4 regions of the Kocuria sp. WRN011 genome follow, and region 3 is predicted to be linked to each of the others. Evidence: riboswitches for the same ligand, from Rfam matches in the RefSeq annotation. Region 3 holds a riboswitch; each other region holds the start of a gene.

Region 1 (3,918 bases), on a different contig from region 3:
CACGAGGATAATGGCGGCCTCTTGGAAAGACCCCTCGCGGGTCACGTCACCAGTGAAGTCGTAATGGAGGGCGAAATCTCCCTGGGCACCCGAATACCGCAGGAAGAAGTACACCGGCAGGGCCACGGCCGAGATCATGCTGACCAAAAGAAGCACCCTGTGGAACGGATCCAGCGCAAAGTTCGGTTGAGGCCGCTCCCTGAAGGTCGTGATGGGTTGATCGCCATCGAGGTCCTGGGCTCGGTTGCGAGTTCTTTCCCGCGGGGCGTCACGTGAGTCAGTCATCCAGCGCTCCTAGTCATCGCCTGGTTGCTCCTTATCTTTAAGGCTACGAAGAAAAGGCAGGCACCGACTCCCCCGAGCGTTGGAATTTCACCCCGCGCGCATGAGGATCGAGTTGTTCGTTACTTCCCAGGGCACTCGAACTGATACTTCCGCGCAGAACTCTTAGGATGATCCAGTGATGAATCCCGCCGCTCAGCCTTCGACGGACACTGCCGACTCCACTCCCAAGCTCAGCGCGTGGGAGGTGATGTTCAAGGACGCCACCAATGCCGAGCTCAAACTCGCCATGGCCGCGTCCGGAACCATCTTGAGCCTGTTCACCGCGGGGCACATGGCCGGGAACATGCAGGTGTACCTGGGCCGGAAGCACTACAACGACTATGCGGAATTCCTCCGCACCGTCGGTGCTCCGGTGCTGCCGCGAAATTCCGTGCTGTGGGTGGTGCGTATCGGGTTGCTCGCGAGCGCCACGAGCCACATCATGGCCGGCGCCGAACTCACACTGCGGGCCATGCGCGCCGAGCGCCACACGGTCCAGAGCACGTTTCAGGACCTCAAGCTCCAGCTCACGGGCAAGCAGCGCAGGCGTCCTCGTGGCCGGCGTCGCTCGGTCCCCCAGATCATCGCCCGCTCCATGCGCTCCACGGGTGTGGTGCTCGGTCTGTTCACTGCGTACCACGTTGCGGATCTGACGGTCGGGGCGCGCCCGGCGGCGTCAGTGAAGCATCGCCACGGGGACGCCTACGGCAATCTGGTGGCAAGCCTGTCCCGCCCGAGCGTCGCGTTCTTCTACACCGCATCCATGGCTGCCTTGGCGGGCCACATGATTCACGGCGTGCGCACGGCCGCCATGGACGCAGGCTTCACGACCACCGAACAGCGCGCCCAATTGATCGAGGCCATGGCCAAGCTGGTGGGTGCCACTGTGGCTCTCGGAAACGTCACCATCCCCGTGGCCGTACAGGCCAAGGTGGTGCGCTGATGCTGCTGACAGTGCACGTGTGGCGGCAGGCTTCCGCCGAGGATCAGGGCACGTTCGTGGCCGTGAGCCCGGTCGAGGCTCGCGAAGACATGAGCATTCTGGACCTACTCGACGCGGTCAACGAAACCCTCACTCGCCAGGGCGATGACCCCGTCAGCTTTGACGATGGCTGCCGGGAAGGCATCTGCGGCAAGTGCGGCGTGACCGTGGACGGCGTGCCCCACGGCCCGGACAAGAACCAGGCATCATGCACGCAGTCACTGCGGGCCTACCGCGATGGGGACGAGATCTTCATCGAACCCATGCGCGCGGGCTCGTTCCCGGTCAAGAAAGATCTGTCCGTGGACAAGAAGGCTCTGCGGCGGGTGGCCAAGGAGGCCAAGTTCCCGGTGGCACTCAAGGCCCTGGGCAACGCCGGCTGCATCAGCTGTGGCGCATGCGTGGCGGCTTGCCCCAACGGTTCCGGCCAGTTGTACGTGGGCACGCTGCTCAAGGAACTCCCGCCGCTCGCCAAGACTCCGGAGGAACGGAACGAACGCTCGAGCAAGGTGCTCGACGCCGCCGAGCACGAGTTCGGCCCCTGCTCCCTTTTGGGCGATTGCATGGAGGTCTGCCCCGCCGGCCTCCCCCTCGAGAACCTCACGGAAGTCGCTCGAGAAAATCTCCGCCGGATGAACCCGGGGAAGTACGCCTAATTCACCGCGGATGCGCGGGAGGTCCCGCGCGGCGGCGTCGACGGCCGTCTCGCACCGTGGTCACCGGCGGGCCCCGGTTTGTGAACGTCGACACCCACGCGACACAATGGACTCACCATCCCGAGCGGCCGAGAGACCTGGATCGACGACGCCGCAGCAACCCGCAGCGATCGGCCTACTGCACGGTGCTACCGCCAGGACCGATGGAGTGCTGCGCGGCCCCGGGCAGTGTTCGGACGGGAGCTGTACGCGGCCGACAAGGAGGAGCCCTATGGCCGAGCACCAGTTCGGTTTCCGCACCCGTGCACTGCACGCAGGCGGCACCCCGGACGCCGAGCACGGCGCCCGTTCCGTCCCGATCTACCAGACCAGTTCGTTCGTCTTCAAAGACGCCGACGACGCCGCTAACCTCTTCGCGCTGCAGAAGTACGGCAACATCTACTCGCGCATCGGCAACCCCACCGTGGCTGCGCTGGAGGAACGGATTGCGTCCCTCGAGGGCGGTATCGGCGCGGTAGCAACGGCCTCCGGTATGGCTGCCGAGTTCATCACCTTTGCCGCGCTGTGCGGACAGGGCGATCACGTGGTGGCTTCCTCCCAGCTCTACGGCGGAACGGTCACGCAGTTGGACGTGACCCTGCGGCGCTTCGGTGTGGAGACCACCTTTGTTCCCGGCACCGATCCGGCCGACTACAAGGCGGCCATCACCGAGAACACCAAGGCCGTTTACACCGAGCTCGTGGCCAACCCGTCCGGTGAGATCGCCGATTTGGAAGGCTTGGCGGAGGTCGCCCACGAGGCAGGCCTGCCGCTGATCGTGGATGCCACACTCAACACCCCGTACCTGTGCCGTCCGTTCGAGCACGGCGCGGACATCGTGATCCACTCGATCACCAAATTCCTGGGCGGCCACGGCAACACCCTGGGCGGTGTGGTGGTCGAGTCCGGTCGTTTCAACTGGGGCAACGGCAAGTTCCCTGCAATGACCGAGCCGGTCCCCTCGTACAACAACGTGACGTGGTGGGGGAACTTCGGTGAGTACGGCTTCCTGACCAAGCTGCGTTCCGAGCAGCTGCGCGACATCGGTCCATCGCTGACCCCGCAGGCCGCGTGGAACCTGCTGCAGGGAGTGGAAACCCTCCCCCAGCGCATGGACGCCCACGTGGCGAACGCGCAAGAGGTCGTGCAGTGGCTGGCCACCGATCCGCGCATCGGCTACGTGAACTACGCGGGCCTCGAGGATCACCCGCACCACGAACGCGCAAAGAAGTACCTGCCGCAGGGCATTGGTTCCGTGTTCGCCTTCGGGGTGGCCGGCACCGATCAGCTCAGCGGACGCGAAGTGGGTGGCCGGTTCATCGAAAACCTGCAGCTGGCCTCGCACCTGGCCAACATCGGTGACGCCCGCACCCTGGTGCTGCACCCGGCGTCCACCACTCACCAGCAGCTCACCTCCGAGCAGCTGGAATCCGGCGGCGTGAAGGAAGACCTGATCCGCATTTCCGTGGGTCTCGAGGACCCCGCCGACATCCTGTGGGACCTGGACCAGGCACTGACCGCCGCGACCGGGATCAACCGCGAGGGCGACGTCGTCGAAACCGTGACGCCCGCAGCGGCCACCGCCGAACCCACGTCCGAAAAAGCTGCCGAAGGAGTCCACGCATGAGCACCGAACGCACCTGGGTGGGCCCCAGCGCCCCCGAGCGACTGAACATCCTGCGCAACACCGAGTCGATCGCGATCGTGGGCATGTCCAATAAGCCCGCGCGGGCCAGCTACTTCGTGGCCACGTATCTGCTGTCTTCGTCCCCGTACCGCGTGTACTTCGTGAACCCCGTGTTGGACGAGGTGCTGGGCCAGAAGGTCTACCCCTCGCTCGCGGACCTGCCCGAGGTCCCGGACATGGTGGACGCGTTCCGCAAGGACTCCGATCTGCCCGGTGTGGCCCAGGAGGCC
Region 2 (3,918 bases), on a different contig from region 3:
GCGCATGATCTTGCGCGCCAACCAGTTGCCGAAGAACTGAACCAACTGCACCAGAATGATGATCACAATCACAGCTGCCCAGGTGACCTCGTCATTGAAACGCTGGTAACCCAGACGCAACGCGAAGTCGCCCAAACCACCAGCGCCAATGGCACCGGCCATGGCGGACATGTCCGTGATGCCGATGACCAAGAAGGTGTAACCCAGCACCAGCGGGCCGAGAGCCTCGGGCAGGATCACCGTGGTGATGATCCGGAACCGAGACACACCCATGGAACGAGCGGCCTCAACCACACCGGGATCCACGCTCATCAGGTTCTGCTCCACGATGCGCGCCACAGCGAACGTTGCACCAATGGTCATGGCGAAAATCGCGGCGTTGGGACCCAGTCGGGTGCCCACGACGGCCTCGGTGGCCTGGCCAAGTGCGGCCAGCAGAATGATGAACGGGATGGGGCGGATGAAGTTCACCAGGAGGTTCAGCGCGGTGAAAACCGCGGAGTTCTCCAGGATGTTGCCCCGACGGGTGACGTAGAGTCCCACGCCGACCACCAGCCCGATAAGACCGGCCAACACCAGGGTGACTGCCACCATGTACAGGGTCTCGCCGGTGGCCGAGAGCAATTGGGGTCCCAATAATGGCCAATCCATCAGCGGGTCACCTCCTCTACCTTGGTGATTTCACGCAGCCGAACAATGGTGTTCTCCACGGCGGTGTCCGGACCGTTCAACGACAGCGTCAACGTGCCGAAGGACCGCGACTGCAGCATGGAGATGCCACCGAACGCGATGTTGAACGTCACGCCGTCCCGGGCGCACTCCGAGAGAACGGAGCCGATCCGGTTCTGGTCGGTGACATCCACCAGGATCAGGCGACCCGGGTGTTCCTCGCGCAGCTTGGCGATCTCGTCCTCACGGGGAACGGTGCGCATCACCGAGGAGACGAACTTCCGTGTGGTCTCGGCCTGGGGGTAGGCAAAAACGTCCGACGTGGTGCCCATTTCGACCACTCGGCCGCTGTCCATCACGGCTACGCGATCCGCGATGGAACGCACCACGTCCATCTCGTGGGTGATCAGCACAATGGTGATCCCCAGTTCCCGGTTGACCCGCTTGAGCAGTCCGAGCACTTCCTGGGTGGTTTCGGGGTCCAGCGCCGAGGTCGATTCGTCCGCGAGTAACAACTCCGGATTGGAGGCGAGGGCGCGAGCAATGCCCACGCGCTGCTTCTGCCCACCGGACAGCTCTTCGGGATAGTTCTTGGCACGGTCCGTCAGTCCCACGAAGTCCAGCAGCTCGGTCACTCGCCGTTTGCGCTCCTCGGGCTTCCACCCGGCACGCTTGAGCGGATACTCGATATTGCCCGCCACGGTGCGCGAGTTGAACAGGTTGAACTGCTGAAAGATCATGCCGATCTTGCGGCGGATGGGTGCCAACTGCACCTCGGACTTACCGTCCACCCGGTTACCCGCAACCTCGAGCGATCCGGAGCTGATGGGCTCCAGACCGTTGATCAATCGCACGAGGGTGGACTTGCCGGCTCCGGAGTACCCGATCACGGCAAAGATCTCGCCCTTGGTGATGTCCAGGGTGACGCTGTCCACGGCGTTGACCACTCGCGGTGCGCGCTTGGATCCGCCCGTGTAGACCTTGCTGACGTCCCGGAAGCGCACCAGGGTGCGCTCACTGGATACTTCCGTCACTGGGTCTGTTCCTTCAGGTCTTCCTGATACCGCGTCAGCAGATCCTTGAGTTCCTGCTGGTCCACCTCTGTCGGGACAGCGGTGCCCTTGCTCTCCTCGTCCTCGGCCTTCAAGACCTTGGGGTCGTAGTAGAAGCTTGCAACCTTCTTGAGAGTTTCGTTGTCGGCGTTGGCCTCGGTAGCAGCGAACAGGTTGTTGAAGACCTTGGCGCTGTCCTGCTTCGGATCATCCGATGCGAGAGCGGACTTGGGATCGATGTTCGCTCGGCCCAGGAAGTCGTTGTTGATCACGGAAGCCGCCACGGAATCCATTGACAAAACAGTCTGTTCGGCGGACACGGGACGCACAGAGACCTTGGACTTCTCGGTGTCGATATCGCCTTCGGTCGGGGCAATGGTGTCCTTGGTGAATTCGACCAGCCCCTCCTGCTTGAGCAGGTTCAGTGCACGACCCAGGTTGATCGAGTCATTGGGAATCGCGATCTCGTCGCCGTCCTTGATCTGGTCCAGGGAGTCGTACTTGCTGGAGTACATACCCAACGGGTAAATCGCGGTGGACCCGACCGGTGTGATGGTGTCACCAGAGTTGTTGTTGTAGTCAGCAAGGTACGCGGTGTGCTGGAACCAGTTCATGTCCACGTCGCCGCTCTTGGTGGCGGGGTTCGGCTGGTTGTAGTCGCTGAAATCCACGTACTCGACGGTGATGTCGTTCTCGGCAGCGACTTCCTTGAGCGCGTCGTGAGCGGGCTCCGAGCCGACGATGCCAATGGTGACGGTGCCGTCCGCAGCAGGATCGGAGGATTCAGAATCTCCGCCGCCGCACGCGGTCAAGGTGAGGCCGATGGTGGTGGCCAGCGCAAGGGGGATCAAACGGTGAGATCGCACGATGTGCCTTTCCGAGGTGTGAAATGTTCTGGGCGATTAACAACTGAAAGCGGTACGTCCGAGGACACACCGCAGTTGCAAGGCTCGTGCTAGTTGATTCGGGAAACCGCACTTGCCGGGAGCTACGTTAACCGCGGCCGGATGGTCATCTGGGGCACCCCGCTACGGGAGAGGGTTGCCGTCCGGCCAGCCAGAGCTTGACGCCGGATCTCGTCATCCGCGGCCAAGCCTAACATGGGGCCGGCGGTGATCAGCGTGCGCTGAAACGCTGCGCAATAAACTGATCCGCCCGGTTCCTGGCCCAGCCCTCGGCGCCCAGGACGTCCTCGAGCCGCGGGGTCGTGTCGCCCTCGTGTTCATTCACGACCACCGCAACGATGTCCACGATGGTCGTGAAGTTCACCTCACCCCGGTGGAAGGCGTACACGGCCTGCTCATTGGCCGCGTTGAACACGGCCGGCCAGGTGCCGCCCAGCGTCCCGGCATGCTTCATCAGCTCGATGGCGGGGAATGCCTCGGTGTCCAGCGGCTCGAAGGTCCAGTGCGCCGCTTGCGTCCAATCGCACGACACCGCCGCGCCGGGAATTCTGTGGGGCCACCCCATACCCAGGGCAATGGGCAGTCGCATGTCCGGCGGTGATACCTGGGCCAGGGTGGAACCGTCCACGAACTGGACCATGGAATGCACCACGGACTGTGGGTGCACGGTCACGTCTATCCGGTCCAGGGCAACGTCGAACAACAAGGATGCTTCCAGGACCTCAAGCGCCTTGTTGACCATGGTGGCCGAATTGGTCGTGACCATCACCCCCATGTCCCATGTGGGGTGTTTCAACGCCTGCTGGGGCGTGACCGTGGTGAGTTGATCCCGGGACATCCCTCGGAAGGGTCCGCCGGAGGCGGTGAGGATCAATCGGTCGACTTCGCTCGAACGGCCTCCCCGCAGCGCCTGCGCCAGAGCCGAGTGCTCGGAATCCACCGGGATCAGCGGGGTCTCCAGGCCGGTGGCGGCCGCGGCCTGTTTGACCAGCGGGCCGCCCGCGATGAGGGACTCCTTGTTGGCCAGCGCCACGGGCGTCCCCGCGTGTAATGCGGCGAGCGTGGGAGCCAGTCCGATGGACCCGGTGATGCCGTTGAGAACGACATCACAGTCCGAGTGTTCCGCCACGCACGTTGCGGCCTCAGGCCCGTGGAAGATCTCGGGGGTGAAGCCTGTCAGGCCCTCCCCCGAGGCTCGTTGGGCAATGAGTTCTTTCAGTTGCCGGGCGTGGTCGGCCGTGCCACTGGTTCCGACCGCGGCCACACGTTCTCGGACGGCCTGCTCCGCCAGC
Region 3 (3,918 bases):
CACGGGGCCGCGCGCGGCATCCTTGAGCCGGCCCAGGGTTTCCGAAGCCTTCTCCAGATCGGTGCGCCACACGGTACGACCGCCGACGACGCCGCCCACGAGCGGGCGCTCGCCCCACGCCTCGAGCGCGGCCGCCCCGGGTTCAGCACCGCGGTCCAGATCGATGGCCAGGGCCTCGATGTCGGTGGTGGCCAGAGCCCGCTGAGCGTCTTCACCCGCATCCCCGTAGCCCACGGCGACCAGAAGGTCGGGGCGGTCGGACGGGTAGCTGAGGCGGGTATAAGCCTTGGTCAGGGCCTCGATGATGGTGTCGCGAGGGACGCCCCAGCCTTCTGCCGCCAGGGCGTGCTCATCCAGCTCGACCCACGGAATGCCCGCATCCTTGAGCGCGGTGAGCAACTGGATGTAGAGATCCACCACGTCATTGAGACGATCGAACGGCTGGGTGCCCGGAGCGTCCGTGGTTTCCGGGCGGGCCAGCAGCAATAGGGTCACGGGGCCAACCAGCACCGGGCGGGTGATCGCCCCGGTGGTGTCACGGGCGGTCACGAAGCGTTCGATCAGGCTCTCCGGGTGCGCGGACAGCGGGGTGTCCGGACCGATCTCGGGAACGTAGTAGTGGTAGTTGGTGTCGAACCATTTGGTCATCTCCAGCGGCTCCAGGCGATCCGTTCCACGGGACAGCGCGGTGATCAGCTCGATGCCCTGCGGGGTGTCCGGGGCTGCGGGGCGGAAACCGTCCGCGCGGAACCGGGCCGGAACCGCGCCCAGGGCCAGGACGGTGTCCAGGGTCTGGTCCACGGCGAACGTGTCTGCAGGGATAGCGGCGTCGTCGGTGAGACCGAGGTCGCTGAGGTGGCGGACGGTCCGCTCGCGCAACTGGGCGAGCGTGTCCAGAACGGACTGCGCGGGGTTCTCCGCGGGCTTGGACCAGTAGGCCTCCAGGGCCTTCTTGAGTTCACGGTTGGGGCCGATCCGGGGGTAGCCCAGGATGGTCGCGGCGGGGAACGAAGTCTTGGAAATAGCAGTCATTTGGGGTGCTCCTGAGGGTAAAAGGGTGTGTTTTGGGAAGCCCCGGTCACTGTGACCGTTGCCAGAAGGTTCTGTCGGAAGGGAAATGCGGGTGCTGCCGTGACCGTGGTGCGGCCACTGACGGGCGGCGGTCAGGCCGCCGACGAGCTCCCACGGAACTCGCGGGCGGCATCGCGCACCCGGAGATGATCAAGGATGGCCAGCGGGGCGTCCGGCCGGTTGAACGTGAACAAGTGCAGACCCGGGCAACCGAAGTCCAGCAGCTCATCGATCAAGGTGAGCGTTGCCGCAATGCCCCTGCGGCGCAGTTCACCGGGGTGATCGGTGTCCAAGAATTTGGTGATCCGCTCGGGGATCGGAACGCCGGTCAGCTCGGTCATTCGGCCCAGGCGCTTGATATCAGTCAGTGGCACCAGACCGGCGATGATCGGAATGTGGATACCCTCCGAACGCGCACGTTCCAGGAACCGCACGTAGTCCTGGGCGTCGTAGAGCACCTGGGTGATCGCGTAGTCGGCGCCGGCTTGCTGCTTGTCCCACAGGGCGGCGAGGTCCGCTTCGAAATCGCGGCCCTTCGCGGCCACGGGATAGCAGGCCACCGAAACCGAGACGGGGCGCTTTCCGGGGCGCTCGCAGGCGCCGAACTTCCGCTCCTCGACCTCGCGGATCAACTCGACCAGTTGGGAAGCGCGGTCGAAACCACCCGGGTGGGTGACCCACTCGCCACCACCCACGGGCGGATCGCCGCGCAGTGCGAGAAGGTCGCGAACGCCGTCGTCAAGCAAATCTTCGACGGCGCGCTCCAGACCCGCGCGATCGGTGCCACCGCAGGTCAGGTGGGCTACGGCGGGGGTCTTGGTCTGTTTGAGCAGGTGCCGCAGCGTTTCGCGGGACACCCCGTTCGTGCCGGAGTGACCGTGGGTGACCGAGAAGAAATCCGGGCCGGCCGCGGCCATGGTGTCGATGTTGCGCCACACGGCCTCGGGATCGCGAGTGGGGTGCGGCGGGAACACCTCGAACGAGATCAAGGATTCGCGGCGCGGCCTGCGCACCAACCACGACGTTCCCGTGGGCGGCCCCGTGGTGACGGTCTGCTCCGAGATCTGGGGAGTGGACAGGGCGGGCATAAAAATACCTCCGGCGGTTCAGGACGCCGGAGGTTTCTCCGTGCGCCGTACTTGCTCGCCGTGCGGTTGCGCGGCGGCCGGATCCTCATCTGGGGCACCCCGCTACGTGCTGGAGGGTTGCCGCCCGGTTAGCCAGAGCTTCACACCGGGACTCATGATCCTTGTTGCGAGAGACACTAGCACACGGTTTTGGCGGCGCAAGTCACACGCGTGAAGTGGATCGGTTCAGTCGGGCCGTTCCTTGGGGCCGTTCTTTAGAGCCGCCCCGGCGCGTTCAAGACTCGTCTGCCAAACGTCTTGCCGCAGGTCAGGGGTATAACTCAAGGGGGAGCTGGCGCGGGGCTTCCGGCCCGCCACGTAGTGGCCCATGAGCAGTTCCGCGTCTGGGGAGGTAGCCAGCCACGCGAGGTTTTCGGCAGAGGTCTTGACCAGATTGGCGCCGGGAATCCGAGCGATCAAGGGTGCCAGTGTCGAGTAAATCTTCTGCACGACGCGGGGGTAGTTGCGAGCCAGGCCGGTGTCCGGCATGAGGCCGGGGTCGAAACTTGCGGCCCTCACGCCACGATTCCGCCACGTTTGGTCGATCTCGTAGGCCATGGCGATGCACGCGAGTTTGGAGGTCGAGTAGCGCACTAGACCGTTGTCCCTGGCGTTGGGGTCGGGATCCGGAGGGCTCAAGAGTTCGTCCATACTCGACCAGCGTGCACCGGGAAATCCGAAGGCACGAAGTCCGCCGCGGTGAGTTTGGCTACCCAGCGTGATGACCCTGGAACCGGGCGCCATGCGTTTCAAGAGCGGCTCAAGCAGTATCACGTGGCCCATCACGTTGGTGGCCATAGTCAGCTCGAACCGGTCCGCGGAACGTCGCATCCGGTCGAAGGTTTGGACCCCGGCGTTGCAGATAATGGCTTGGGGAATGATGTCGTCCGCGAGGAGATCCTTGCTGAAGGACTTCACGCTGGACAGGTCGGCAAGGTCTAGATGTCGGACGTCTACGGAGGTGCCGTTGGCTGACAGCGCGTCCGCTTGTTCGCGTGCCCCGGCCACGTCTCGGACAGCCAGAATCAGGGGAAACCCCTGCTTCGCCAGTGTCCGGGCGGTCTCGCGACCCAGTCCCGATGTGGCGCCCGTGATCACCACGGGGGCGGTGTCGGTGGCACGTTGCTCGGCGGGGACAGGGGGCTGGTCGGGGGCCATGCTTCGAGTATCCCCGGTCCGGTGGTTGTCGGAGGTTCCGTGACAGATGTTTCTTGAAAAAGCGTCTGCGGCGGCGCGAGAACGGGCCGCCGCAGACGCCTCGAGGGTCTGTCGTTAGGGCTCAGTAGAGCTTGGTGGCCCCGCCGTCCACGGCGATCGCCTGGCCGGTGATGAAGCGAGCGTCGTCGGAAATGAGGAAGGCCACCAGCGGCGCGACGTCTTCCTGCGGGTCGCCGAAGCGGCCCAGCGGAATGTGGCTGAGCGACTTCTGATACATCTCCGGGAAGGCTTCCTTCCACTTGGCCACGCCCTCGGTCAGCGCAATGGGCATCACAGCGTTGATGCGAATGTTGTCTCCAGCCCACTCGTTGGCGACCACGCGCGTGAGGCCGCGGATTGCTTCCTTGGCCGATGCGTAGGCGGCCTGCGTCGGCTGCCCGCTCACCGCGGATCCGGATCCGAAGTTCACGACCGAACCGCCCTGCTTGGCGAGCTCGGAATGCGCGGCCTTCATGAACTGCCGCGTGGCACGCAGTCCCGTGTTGAAGGACAGCTCCCAGGC
Region 4 (3,918 bases), on a different contig from region 3:
TAATGTCTCCTCGCCGGGCAGGCTGACGCCCGGTTCCACGGTCGGAGGTGTCCAGGCCCGCTCGGTGTCGGCACTGTCAACGGCCGGGACCCGACAGAAGACCTGGTGGGCGCCGCCCTCCACCGTGCGGGCGAAATACCACCAGTCCCCGTTGCGGGACGGCACGGACATGTCCGTCTCTTGAGTGCGGTCCTTGATCTCGCCGTAAATGCGCTCCCGCAATGGTTGCAGGTGGGCCGTCACGGCCTCCGCGTACTCGTTCTCGAGGCCCAGGTGCGCCCGCACCTGATCCGAGTTCTTATCGCGCAACCACTCGAAATGATCGTCGAACGTGTGGTCATGAAAACTGCGCTGGACGGTACGGCGAACGGCTACGGGATATGCGGGCTTCTCGGATCTCATGATCCCCAGTCTAGGGAGCACGGCACAATGGTGTTCGTGTTGACAGACTCCCAGCGCCCGCAGCCCCTCGAACAACGCCCCGCACGCTCGGAGCTGTGGTTCCACATTGTGTTGGTCCTAGGCGTCTCGCTGGGCTCATCAGCGGTGTACGCCGTGCTCAATCTCGCCGAAACACTGTCTCGTGGGCCGCTCTCGGATGCCCAAGCCACCTTGAATCAGGTCCTGAGTCCGGTCCCGGCCATCGACCTGCTCAGGCAGCTTGCCAGCATCGGTTTCGCCCTGGTCCCGGTGGCCCTGGCGCTGTATCTCATGGCGGATTCTCTGCCGCGGATCAAGGGCGTGCTGCGTCGCATCGGCATGGACGGTCGCCGCCCCGTGCGGGATGCACTGTGGGGACTCGGTTTGTTCCTGGTCATGGGGCTGGGAACCCTGGGGCTCTACCAGGCCGGACGCGAACTGGGCCTCACCGCAGCCATCAACACCTCGGCGCTCGATGAGCACTGGTGGACGGTGCCCGTCCTGATCCTCTCCGCGTTGCGCCACAGTCTGGTCGAGGAAATCATCGTGGTTGCTTTCCTGTGCGATCGACTGCGCCGCATCGGGTGGTCCTGGGTCACGATCGCGGTCCTCACCTCGGTCTTCCGCGCCAGCTACCACCTGTATCAAGGCTTTGGGCCCGCCCTGGGCAATCTGGTCATGGGTCTCGTGTTCGTGTGGGTGTACCGGCGCTACGGTCGCCTCGCACCGCTGCTCATCGCCCACGCGCTCCTGGACATCACCGGTTTCCTGCTCCCGCAACTACTGGCGGGTTAATCGACGACGACGCCGCTGCAGCCACCTTTTCGAGCGAAAGGTTGCGGCAGCGGCGTCGTCGACGGGAAAACTAAATGGTGACCAAGCCGTCCGGCGTAGCGAAGGAAACCGCCATGACGCCGGGCGTCCCGTTGGGAGCGGACCAGGTGACGTCGAGTGAGGCCAGCACGTCCTCGACCGGGCCACCCAGCCACTCGGTCACGCGCTCGGGCGAGCCGGCAATGTCCATACCGGCCAACTGAACGTCCGTGATGCGCGCCTGGGAGGGATGCATATCGGACTCGGAATCGAAGCGAACCATGAACGGCAACTGGGGATCCGAGATCAAACCCTTCACGCCGATCTGATGCCACTCCAACTGACGACCGTCCGGGAACAACCGGGAACCGGGTACGGAGGGGCGGCCCAACTTGTCCTCGTAGGGCGTGAGGTCCTGCACCTCGACCACCCAACCGAGCCAACCGCCGCCGGCTTCGGAACGTGCGCGGACGGCCTGACCGAACGGCGCCTTGTCTGCGGCGGGGTGCTCGAGAACCTCGACCACTTCCACGTACTGGTGCCCGGTGAGCGGCAGGATCATGTTTCGCGTACCGAAGCGCGGGTGAATGCCGCCCTTGACCGGCTCGATCCCTAGCTGATCGGCAATCCGTTCCGTGGTGGCTTCAAGACCATCGGATTGAGCTGCGAATGAGACATGATCCAGTTTCATGGTCACATCGTGGCACCGCGCACAGTGGTCTCCAAATCGAGAGCTGAAACATGACCGTGTGACGCGGGTAACTCGGCTTGACGTTCGAGGTACCGGCTCCGGACAATGAAGGGCAGGTCACGAGAGTCAGCGACAAGCCCCAGCTAGCTGACCGGCAACCCTCCCTCCGCGGTGGGGTGCCCTGGGTGAGGACCAGGCCGCATCGAAATACTTCGGTGTTGGCAAGCGCGGGTCACAGGTGCCCGATCGCTGCACGGGCACCGTGCTGCGGATCGATCACCGGGCCCCTGATCCTGAGAGGGAGTGCGGTATGAGCCCCGCAGCCACCCCGTCCAACCCAGAGGGTTGGGCCTTCGAAACTCGACAGATCCACGCGGGTCAGGAACCCGATCCCACCACGGGGTCCCGGGCGCTGCCGATCCACCAGACCACGTCCTACGTGTTCCCGGATGCGGAGACGGCAGCCAACCGGTTTGCCCTGGCCGAGCTTGGGCCCATCTACACGCGCCTGACGAACCCGACCACGGAAGTGGTCGAGAACCGCGTGGCCTCCCTAGAGGGAGGCGTGGGTGCACTCATGCTCAGCTCGGGCCAGGCCGCCTCCACGTTCGCGATCCTGAACCTGGGCGGCGCCCGAACTCACGTGGTGGCTAGCCCATCCATGTACGGCGGCACGTACAACCTGTTGCGCCACACGCTGCCCAAACTGGGTGTGGAGACCACGTTCGTCTCCGACCCTGACGATCCCGAGGCGTGGCGCGCGGCGGTCAAGCCCAACACCGTGGCGTTCTTCGGGGAGACCATCCCCAATCCGCGTAATGATGTGCTGGACATCGAGACCATTTCCGCGGTGGCACACGAGTCCGGTGTGCCGCTGATCGTGGACAACACCATTGCCACGCCGTACCTCATCCGCCCGATCGAGTGGGGCGCTGACATTGTGGTGCATTCCGCGACCAAGTTCATGGGTGGTCATGGCACGTCCATCGGCGGCATGATCGTGGACGCGGGTAACTTCGATTTCGGCCAGGACCCGCAGCGCTTCCCGGCTTTCAACGAGCCGGACGATTCCTACAACGGCCTGGTCTACGCACAGGCGCTCGGTAAGGACGGGATCTTCGGGGTGAACCTGTCGTACATCCTGAAGGCGCGCGTGCAGTTGCTGCGTGACCTGGGATCGTCGATTTCCCCGTTCAACGCGTTCCTCATCGAGCAGGGGATCGAGACGCTGTCCTTGCGTATGGATCGGCACGTTGCGAACGCACAGAAGGTCGCGGAGTGGCTCGAGGCGCGCGACGACGTTCGCGCCGTTTCCTATGCGGGCCTCGCCTCCTCGCCGTGGCACGACCGCGCCCAGAAGTACTCGCCCAAGGGTGCCGGTTCCGTGCTCGGATTCGTGCTCGACGGCGGGCGCGAGGCGGGTACCGCGTTCGTGGATGCCCTGACCCTGCACTCCAACGTGGCCAACATTGGCGATGCCCGTTCGTTGGTGATCCACCCTGCCTCCACCACGCACTCACAGCTGACCGAAGAGGAGCAGCGGGCCACGGGTATCGAACCCGGGTTTGTGCGGCTGTCCGTGGGCTTGGAGTCCATCGATGACATCGTGGCCGACCTGGAATCCGGATTCGAGGCCGTGGCCGCGCTGGGTGAGGCTGCGGCGTCGTCGACGATCGGCTCGGATGGAGAGGGAACGCGGGCGTGACCATCGTGGGAGGCGGGACCACCGATTCGCTCGTGCGCGAGGACGGCGTAGTGGGCTATATCGACGTGGGTCCCTTGACCTTGGAATCCGGGTACCGTCTCCCACGCGCGCGCTTGGCCTACGAAACGTGGGGGCACCTCAACGAGGACGCCTCCAACGCCGTGTTGATCGAGCACGCACTGACCGGGGACTCCCACGTCGCACGCGGCCAGTCGCGCGAACACGCGCCCGAGGTTGAGCGCTTGGCCGCGGAAGCGGGCGGATGGTGGGATGGACTGGTGGGTCCGGG

Evidence for each region. A riboswitch is a leader RNA that binds a small molecule or an ion and turns the genes downstream of it on or off. The one in region 3 is predicted to bind S-adenosylmethionine.
Region 1: another riboswitch for S-adenosylmethionine. It lies ahead of CKW39_RS00310 (O-acetylhomoserine aminocarboxypropyltransferase/cysteine synthase family protein); the one in region 3 lies ahead of CKW39_RS13110 (methylenetetrahydrofolate reductase).
Region 2: another riboswitch for S-adenosylmethionine. It lies ahead of CKW39_RS03165 (MetQ/NlpA family ABC transporter substrate-binding protein); the one in region 3 lies ahead of CKW39_RS13110 (methylenetetrahydrofolate reductase).
Region 4: another riboswitch for S-adenosylmethionine. It lies ahead of CKW39_RS03380 (bifunctional o-acetylhomoserine/o-acetylserine sulfhydrylase); the one in region 3 lies ahead of CKW39_RS13110 (methylenetetrahydrofolate reductase).

What each region holds. Positions count from the first base shown of each region.
Region 1 is NZ_NSGI01000001.1:65,234-69,151, reverse strand. It holds gene CKW39_RS00325 (hypothetical protein) at 1-285, opposite strand, end outside; gene CKW39_RS00320 (succinate dehydrogenase cytochrome b subunit) at 464-1,267, shown strand; gene CKW39_RS00315 (succinate dehydrogenase/fumarate reductase iron-sulfur subunit) at 1,267-1,962, shown strand; SAM riboswitch class I at 2,075-2,172, shown strand; gene CKW39_RS00310 (O-acetylhomoserine aminocarboxypropyltransferase/cysteine synthase family protein) at 2,234-3,628, shown strand; gene CKW39_RS00305 (CoA-binding protein) at 3,625-3,918, shown strand, end outside.
Region 2 is NZ_NSGI01000002.1:76,283-80,200, forward strand. It holds gene CKW39_RS03155 (methionine ABC transporter permease) at 1-651, opposite strand, end outside; gene CKW39_RS03160 (methionine ABC transporter ATP-binding protein) at 651-1,703, opposite strand; gene CKW39_RS03165 (MetQ/NlpA family ABC transporter substrate-binding protein) at 1,700-2,587, opposite strand; SAM riboswitch class IV at 2,691-2,805, opposite strand; gene dxr (1-deoxy-D-xylulose-5-phosphate reductoisomerase) at 2,838-3,918, opposite strand, start outside.
Region 3 is NZ_NSGI01000010.1:9,456-13,373, forward strand. It holds gene metE (5-methyltetrahydropteroyltriglutamate--homocysteine S-methyltransferase) at 1-1,032, opposite strand, end outside; gene CKW39_RS13110 (methylenetetrahydrofolate reductase) at 1,164-2,159, opposite strand; SAM riboswitch class IV at 2,202-2,319, opposite strand; gene CKW39_RS13115 (SDR family NAD(P)-dependent oxidoreductase) at 2,385-3,356, opposite strand; gene CKW39_RS13120 (SDR family NAD(P)-dependent oxidoreductase) at 3,478-3,918, opposite strand, start outside.
Region 4 is NZ_NSGI01000002.1:125,523-129,440, reverse strand. It holds gene CKW39_RS03395 (S9 family peptidase) at 1-402, opposite strand, end outside; gene CKW39_RS03390 (CPBP family intramembrane glutamic endopeptidase) at 439-1,215, shown strand; gene CKW39_RS03385 (VOC family protein) at 1,286-1,924, opposite strand; SAM riboswitch class IV at 2,040-2,158, shown strand; gene CKW39_RS03380 (bifunctional o-acetylhomoserine/o-acetylserine sulfhydrylase) at 2,235-3,629, shown strand; gene CKW39_RS03375 (homoserine O-acetyltransferase) at 3,626-3,918, shown strand, end outside.